2 regions of the Streptomyces sp. WI03-4A genome follow, and region 1 is predicted to be linked to the other one. Evidence: riboswitches for the same ligand, from Rfam matches in the RefSeq annotation. Region 1 holds a riboswitch; the other holds the start of a gene.
The links. A riboswitch is a leader RNA that binds a small molecule or an ion and turns the genes downstream of it on or off. The one in region 1 is predicted to bind cyclic di-AMP.

Region 1 (4,163 bases):
CGGTCTGGGTGGTGAGGACCACCGGCTCCCCGGGGAGGACGCCGGCGAGCCAGTCGAGCGCCGCCGCGCAGGCCTCGGCGGCGTAACCGCGTCCCCACGCCTCCGGCAGGAACAGGTAGCCGAGATCGACCTTCCCGGCGGCGGCCGGGCGGCGGTGGCCGGTCGCTCTCCTCAGCAGGACATGCCCGATCATCGACCCGCCCAGGTCGACGACGAAGCTCCCGGGCCACCGTTCCGGTATCTCCGGCGTCCCGCGCTCGAGTTCGTCACGCGGTCGGGGGCCGCCGAGGTAGGTGTGCACCTCGGGCGAGGCGAGCAGCTCGACGAACGCCGCGCGGTCCCGGGCCTCGGGGCCACGGAGTACGAGCCTCTCGGTCCTGATCGGCTCCGGCGGCCAGGCCACGCTTCCCAGATCTTCCATCCGCGCACGCTAACAGGTGGTCAAACCAGCATGCCCTGACGGCAATTCGAGCGGCGCCGGGCCACAGGATGACGTACGTCCTGTACATTTTTTACAGATGCGAGGCCGTCCGAGGCCCCGTCACGAGGAGGGGTATGTCCATGACCCGACCGTCCGCCCGCCATGTGCTGCCGGAGTTCACCGAGCGCACGAGCACGGGCCCGCGCACGCTGGACCCCTACGGCAAGCTGTTCGAGAGCAGGGTCGTCTTCCTGGGGACGCCGCTCGACGACACGGCGGCGAGCGACGTCATCGCCCAGTTCATGCAGCTCGAACACGCGGCCCCGGAACAGGACATCACGCTCTACCTCAACTGCCCGGGCGGCTCGTTCGGCGCGATGACGGCGGTCTACGACACGCTGCGGTACGTCACCTGCGACGTGCGGACCTACTGCCTGGGCCAGGCCGCGTCGGTCGCCGCCGTGCTGCTCGCGGCCGGGACACCCGGCAAGCGGTTCGCCCTGCCCGGCGCACGGGTCGTCCTGGAGCAGCCCGCACTGCGCGAACCGGTCGAGGGGCAGACCGGCGACCTGCTGATCCAGGCCCGGGAACTGGTCCGGGCACGCGAACTGATGGAGGAGATGCTGGTCCGGCACACCGGTCGCACCGCCGGGCGGGTGCACCAGGACCTGGAGCGGGTCCTGGTGCTCGACGCGCCGGGCGCACGGGCGTACGGCCTGGTGGACGGTGTGGTCCCGGGACGCAGGGACACGCCCGGCACCGGGCACGCGGGGTGAGCCGCCGATGCTGCCACCGGAACTTCCGCCGCTGCCCGCGCTGACCAGGGCCGAGGGCGAGCTGATCGACTGTTACCTCGAGGCCGTGGACCTGCTGGGCCGGATCAACCCGGCCCAGGACGGGGACACCTACCGCGGGCTGCGCGCGGCACAGGCCCTGGTGCGCAAGGCGGTCGAACTGCGCGACGCGCTGACCCTGATGCACCAACGGGGCGAGACGGAGCTGCACGGGGACACGCTGGCACGCGCTTTGCGGGTGCTCGACGGCGAGCGCCGCACTGCGCGCGTCACGCTCCCGCCCGACTGCGTCGGCTGATCCGGACGCATCTCCGGCCCGTACGGGCCCCGTTGTCGACGGGCCGCGCGTGCGCGGCTTGAAACGGCCCGAACGACGTACCCCCGGCCGGCGTATCTCCGGAGCTTTTTTCGGGCCTTCCGACTTGCGCGACAGGGGGGTTCCGGACCCCCTCTCGGGTGCTCCGCCCCAGGTCCGAGGCTACGTGCGGGTTCTGACGGTCGTTCGAACACAGCCCTGTCCACCCGAACGGGTGAGTGGTGAGTAACGCCACAAATTGCCGTTTGCGTTGGGATTTTCCGACTCCTGTGAGTGAAGATCCGTGTCTGACGACAAGCCCCCGCCACCGCGGCGGGGCGGTCCGGGCGGACGCCGAGTCCTGCCGCCGCCCGGATGACCGGTCGACAGGAGTGGATCGGCAGGAGTGGAGGACCCGAGCAAGACGGGTCGCCGGGACGGACGTTCGTCGCAGACGGACGGTCGTGCCGAGCAACCCTTGGGGTGAAGCCGCGACAACGCGGCCGGGCAACTTCGCCAGCCCGAATCCGACAGGTCATCCTTCACAGGCGGCTGACGAAGGGTTGCGCATGACTGCGCTCAATCGTGTCCCGTCGCTCATGGCCCGGGCCGGTACGGCCTCGGCCCTCACGCTTGCCGCCGTGGGCGGCTCGATCGCGGTGCCGGGCCTCGCCACCGACGCCTCCGCCGCGACGCTGGCGACGAAGGCGCTGCAGATCGCCGCGTCCAAGAAGGGCGCCCCGTACGCCTGGGGTGCCACCGGACCGCGGCGGTTCGACTGCTCGGGGCTGACGCTCTACTCGTTCAAGAAGGCCGGCAAGAAGCTGCCCCGTACGGCCGCCCAGCAGTACAACAAGACGCACCACATCTCGGCCAGGAGCCGCAAGGCCGGCGACCTGGTGTTCTTCCACTCGGGGTCCAGCGTCTACCACGTGGGCATCTACGCCGGTAAGAACAAGATCTGGCACGCGCCGAGGACCGGGTCGGTGGTACGGCTGGAGAAGATCTGGACCAGGAGCGTCTGGTACGGCCGGGTCAGCTGACCCTGGCTCAGGGCAGGAGCGGCTCCGCGACGGGGCCGCTCCGAGCACCGTCAGCGCCGTCCCGGCGCCTCCCGCGGCCTGCGGGCGGCCCAGGGCGGCGCTCGGACGTTCAGGCGTCACGGAGGTCCCTGGACGGCCTCTCGGCGGGCTCCCAGGGCTACGGCTCCTGCTGGCCCGCCGTGGTGACCGGTTCGGCCGGGATGCTCCAGGGCAGTTCGATGGACACCGTCTTGCCGCCCTCGCGCGTGGGGCGGATGCGCAGTTTGCCGCCGCACTCCGCGGTGAGCCAGCGGATGATGACCATGCCGCGCCCGTTGTCCTGCTGGACGGCCGCGGGCAGTCTCTTCGGGAAGCGTGGATGGCTGTCCGTGACTCCGATGCGCAGGTGTTCGTCACGGTCCAGCGCGATGTCGACCGTGAAGGTGGGTGACTGGCCGAAGGTGTGCTGTACGGCGTTGGTGGCGAGTTCGGAGACGATGAGCCGCACGGTGTCGGCCACGTCGGTGTCCGACGGCAGGCCCCACTCCGCAAGCGTTTCCACCACGTAGGAACGCGCCGCGGAGACCGAGGCGGGATCGCTCGGCAGAGTGACGGATGCTTCCAGATGGTCTGCCATGGCGAGGTCGTCCCTTTCCCACGGGACCGCAGTCCGACGAGGAGCGGATGGTTCGAGTACGGTCCCGGACTGGTGCTGTTTCGCCAGACTGCCATCACCGGGCCGGTCGGGGGAGCGATCCACCAAGATATGCATATATCTGTCGCTCAAAGCGGTGAACTCTGCGACGCGAGACCGTATATGGGCGGCCCGGAAGGAGTAAGGAGTTGCCCATGCAGAACGGTCCCGCGGTGCGGCGCCGCAAACTGGGCGCCGAACTGCGCACGCTGCGCACCGGGGCGGGGCTCACCAGTGGCGAGGCGGCCCGTCTCGTGGGCTGGCACCAGTCGAAGGTGAGCCGTATCGAGACCGGCGCCAGCGGGGTGAAACCGGCCGATGTGCGGTTACTGCTCGACGCGTACGGGGTGCGGGAAGGACAGCGGCGTGAGCTGCTGCTGATGCTGGCGGGGGCCGAGGAGGCCGGTGGCCGCAGCCGGTGGTGGCACGCCTACCGGGGGATCCTGCCGCCCACCTACCGCGATTTCATCAGTCTGGAGTCACAGGCGAGCGGGATGCGCACCCTGGAGACGACGGTGGTTCCCGGCCTGCTGCAGACGCCCGAATACGCGCGTGCCGTGACCCGCGCGGCCGTCGGCGGCGTGGACGACGAGCGGCTCGACGCACTGGTCGAGGTGCGGCTGGCCAGGCAGGACGTGCTGCGGGCCGATCCGCCGCTGGAGCTGAGCGCCGTACTGGACGAGGCGGTGCTCAGACGTGAGATCGGCGGGCCCGAGGTGATGGCGCGGCAGCTGGAACGGCTGCTCGAGGCCGCTCGGCTGCCCCAAGTACGGCTCCAGGTGCTGCCGTTCGGCGCGGGGGCGCATGTCGGTCTCACCGGGCCTTTCGTTATCTTCTCATTTCCGAGCACTTCTGATCTGGATGTGGTTGTTCTCGACCAGTTGACGAGTAGCCTCTACCTGGAACGGAAAGAAGACCTCAAGGCCTACGCGGAGGC
Region 2 (4,163 bases), on a different contig from region 1:
CGCCCGCTTCGTGCGCCCGGGCGCGAAGCACCTCTACCAGCTGTGGCGGACCAGCCGCCGCGGCGGCAGCACCATCACCACCACGAAGTAGGCAAGGCCACGAAGGTGGCGCACCGTGTCTCTGGGGAGGGACTTCGTGATTCGACCGGTTGCAGTCATCGGGGCCGGGCCGTTCGGCCTGTCCACCGCCGCCCATCTGCGGGCCCGCGGTATCCCCGTCCGCGTCTTCGGCGACCTCATGGTCAGCTGGCGCGACCACATGCCCGCGGGCATGCTCCTGAAGTCGACGCCCGCCGCCTCCAGCCTCGACTGCCCGCAGGCGGGCCACACCCTCGCCGACTACTGCGACGCGGCGGGCATCCGCCGGCTGGTGACCGACGAGGACATCATCCCCGTGGAGACCTTCATCGCCTACGGGGAGTGGTTCCAGCAGAAGCTGCTGCCCGGCCTGGAGCGGGTCCGGGTCGTCTCCGTCGACCGTGACAGCAGCGGCGGGTTCGCGCTCAAGCTGGACTCGGGCGAGACGTTCACCGCGCGCGCGGTCGTCGTCGCCACCGGCCTGTCCGGTCTCGACCACCTCCCGGCCGAGCTGGCGGGAGCCGCGGCCGACGGACCGGCGCCGACGGCCCCGGTCTCCCACAGCTCCCAGCACCACGACCTCACCCGGTTCGCCGGCAAGGAGCTGATCGTCGTCGGCGCCGGCCAGTCCGCCCTGGAGACGGCGGTGCTCGCGGCCGAGGCGGGCGCCCGGGTGCGCGTGGTCTCGCGCGGCCGCGGCCGGGTGGCCTTCGGCGCACCGCCCTGGCGCCAGCCGGGGCTGCGCCCCGAGTCGCCGTTCGGCCGGGCCTGGTCCCTGTGGGCGCTCAGCTACTACCCCCACCCCTACCGCTTCCTGCCCGACCGCACCCGCCACTACCTGGTCCGCAGAGTCCTCGGCCCGCTCGGCGCCTGGTGGCTGCGCGACCGCTTCGAGGGCAGGGTGCAGGTCCAGGAGGTGGACCGGGTGCTGGCCGCCGAGGCGCAGGACGGCAGTCCCGTCCTGACCGTCCGCACCCACGCGGGCGGCACCGAGCGGCTCTGCGCCGACCACGTCATCGCGGCCACCGGCTACCGCGTGGACATCGCGGCGATGGACTTCCTCGGCCACGGACTGCGCACCCGGCTCGCCGTCAGCCGGGGCACGCCCAGGCTGGGCGCCGGTTACGTCTCCTCCGTCCCCGGCCTCTACTTCACCGGCCTTCCCGCGGCCTCCTCGTACGGTCCGGTGATGCGCTTCGTGTGCGGCACCGAGTTCGCCTCGCCCCGGCTGGCCGGGCATCTGGCGGCCGCCCACGGCTGAGTCCGGGGGCGCCTCCTGCGGCTCCCCGGCCGCTGCCGCCCGCCGCCCTGTGGCGGTGCGCGGCAGCGGCCGGGCGGGCGCGGAGGGCAGGGCCATCGGGCAGGCGGCGGGCACCACTTGGGCCGGTCAGCACACAAGTCCGGCCGCAGCGCGGTGAGTCGGCGGGGCGCCGGATCCGTATTCTCTGATCATGGCCGTACCCCCCGCATACGCACTGATCGCCACCGACCTGGACGGGACGCTGCTGCGTGCTGACGACACCGTCTCCGACCGGTCGCTGGCCGCGCTCGAACGGGTGGCGCGGGCCGGCGCCCGGCACCTGGTGGTGACGGGCCGGCCGGCCCCCCGGGTACGGCCCCTGCTGGACACGCTCGGCTGCACGGGGCTCGCGGTGTGCGGGCAGGGCGCGCAGGTGTACGACGCCGGGGCGGACCGCATGCTGTGGTCGGTCCGGCTGGACCGGGAGCTGGCCGAGACCGCGCTCGGCAAGATCGAGGCCGAGGTGGGGCAGGTCTACGCGGCCGTCGACCAGGACGGCGTGGACGGGCTCACCCTGATCGAACCGGGGTACCTGATGCCGCACCCGACCCTGCCCGCGGTGCGGGTGGGCCGGCGCGACGACCTGTGGCGTGAGCCCATCAGCAAGGTGCTGCTGCGCCACCAGACGCTGTCCGACGACGCGTTGGCGTCGATCGCGCGGTCGGCGGTGGGCTCGCTCGCCACGGTCACGATGTCGGGGCCGGGGACGGTGGAGCTCCAGCCGTGCGGTGTGACCAAGGCGACGGGTCTTGCGCTGGCCGCGGACCGCCTGGGCCTCGCCGCCGACCGGGCCCTCGCCTTCGGCGACATGCCCAACGACATCCCCATGTTCGACTGGGCCGGGCGGGGGGTGGCCATGGCCAACGCCCATCCCGAGCTGAAGGCCGTGGCGGACGAGGTCACCACGTCGAACGAGGACGACGGCATCGCCGTCGTCCTCGAAAGACTGTTCCCGGCCGGCTGACCGGGACCTCAGTGGTGATCAGTCACCGGTGCCCGTCAGTAGGCGCCGAAGACGTTGTCGATCGACCCGTAGCGCTTGGCCGCGTAGTTGCAGGCGGCCGTGATGTTGGCGACCGGGTCGTAGATGTTGAAGGACGTTCCGGCCACGTGGTACGCGTTGAACGTCGGGTCGATGACCTGGAGCAGGCCCTTGGACGGGATGCCCGCGGCGGCGTTGGAGTCCCACAGGTTGATGGCGTTCGGGTTGCCGGACGACTCACGGATCACGTTGCGGTAGATGCCGTTGTAGGTACCCGGGATGGCCTTCTCCTTCATGATCGCGAGGGACTCGCGGATCCAGCCGTCGAGGTTGTTGGGGTACCCGGCCGGCGTGGTGGAGACGGTCGTGGCGGCGGGAGTGGCGGCGGAGGCGGCGGTGGCGCCGATGAGGGGGAGCGCGAGAACGGCGGCACCGGTACCGGCGACGGCGAGCGTGCGGAAGAGACGGTTGGTACGGCGCTGGGCGGCAGCGGGCATGGCGAAGATCCTCTCCGTCGCCTGCGAGGTGAGCTGTCGGGTTCGGGCGGGGAGGTGCCCGGCCGTGCCCCTGGGGGGAGGCACGACTTCACCCCTAGCCGTCCCGGCGCGACATGTGCCGTCCGGTCCGGCGACTTACCTGGGTCCCCCGCTCCTGCCCTACGAATGAGTCCGTCGATGGGTGATGTCAGACGCGGCAGGATTCGGCGTTCGTCTGACAGGCCCGGAAGCTATGCGAGAGCACATGTCCGGAACAAGCGTCGGATTCACATAAAGCGCTAGTTGACCTTGATCTGTGCCATTTGGGGTGCTTGATCCTTTGCGGTTGCCAACCCTCAACTGGCCGCTGCGGCAAGGGCGGACCGGTGGTGGCGCGATCGTTCGGGTGAGGTGGCCTACGTGACCCAACTCACGAAATGGCAAAGCGTACCAAATCAGACATGGGGGATTCGGGATATCTGCTGGTCATGGCACGAAAGAAGTAATCCTCCCTCCATATGGTTCGCGACAAAATGGACTAAGAGGTGTTAAGTCCGTGGATGTCAGTTCTTATCGGATGATCGAAAACATACCGGCCGTGATCCGATACCGCCCGGGCTGGACCGGTGGGCGCTATCGGTGATCGAAACAGGACCGGATACGCTGACTTGAGTGATGGCAGCGACCTATCGACAAACCGTGTAATCGCGCAGCAGACACCAGCAGACAGGAGACCCCTCGTGACCGTCGTCGGGCCGTTCGGGCTGAGCGTGCGGGACCAGGCTCTGGAAGCCGATGTCCAGGCCGGATTGGCGGCTGTCGAGGAAGGCTTGCTCGAAGCCACCAAGAGCGAGGTCCCGTTCATCACGGAGGCCGCGCAGCACCTTGTCAGGGCCGGCGGGAAGCGGTTCCGGCCGCTGCTCGTGATGCTCGCGGCGCAGTTCGGTGACCGGCACGCGCCCGGCATCGTGCCGTCGGCCGTGGTCGTGGAGCTCACCCACCTGGCGACGCTGTACCACGACGACGTCATGGACGAGGCGGCCGTGCGCCGCGGCGTGGACAGCGCCAACACGCGCTGGGGCAACTCCGTCGCGGTCCTGACCGGCGACTTCCTGTTCGCCCGCGCCTCCCAGATCCTCGCCGACCTCGGCCCCGAGGCGGTCCGGGTGCAGGCTCTCGCGTTCGAGCGGCTGGTCACGGGCCAGATCCTGGAGACGGCGGGCCCCTCGGACGGCCGCGACCCGGTCGAGCACTACCTGGACGTGCTGGGCGGCAAGACGGGCTCGCTGGTCGCGGTCTCCTGCCGGTTCGGCGCGATGATGTCCGG

Region 2: another riboswitch for cyclic di-AMP. It lies ahead of PV343_RS15555 (transglycosylase SLT domain-containing protein); the one in region 1 lies ahead of PV343_RS02205 (C40 family peptidase).

What each region holds. Positions count from the first base shown of each region.
Region 1 is NZ_JARAUO010000001.1:469,131-473,293, forward strand. Features, by position in the region: gene PV343_RS02190 (GNAT family N-acetyltransferase) at 1-421, opposite strand, end outside; gene PV343_RS02195 (ATP-dependent Clp protease proteolytic subunit) at 562-1,197, shown strand; gene PV343_RS02200 (hypothetical protein) at 1,205-1,513, shown strand; cyclic di-AMP (ydaO/yuaA leader) riboswitch at 1,947-2,077, shown strand; gene PV343_RS02205 (C40 family peptidase) at 2,080-2,553, shown strand; gene PV343_RS02210 (ATP-binding protein) at 2,711-3,169, opposite strand; gene PV343_RS02215 (helix-turn-helix domain-containing protein) at 3,382-4,163, shown strand, end outside.
Region 2 is NZ_JARAUO010000012.1:100,967-105,129, forward strand. Features, by position in the region: gene PV343_RS15540 (ATP-grasp domain-containing protein) at 1-91, shown strand, start outside; gene PV343_RS15545 (FAD-dependent oxidoreductase) at 137-1,339, shown strand; gene PV343_RS15550 (HAD family hydrolase) at 1,530-2,342, shown strand; gene PV343_RS15555 (transglycosylase SLT domain-containing protein) at 2,378-2,857, opposite strand; cyclic di-AMP (ydaO/yuaA leader) riboswitch at 2,863-3,076, opposite strand; gene PV343_RS15560 (polyprenyl synthetase family protein) at 3,577-4,163, shown strand, end outside.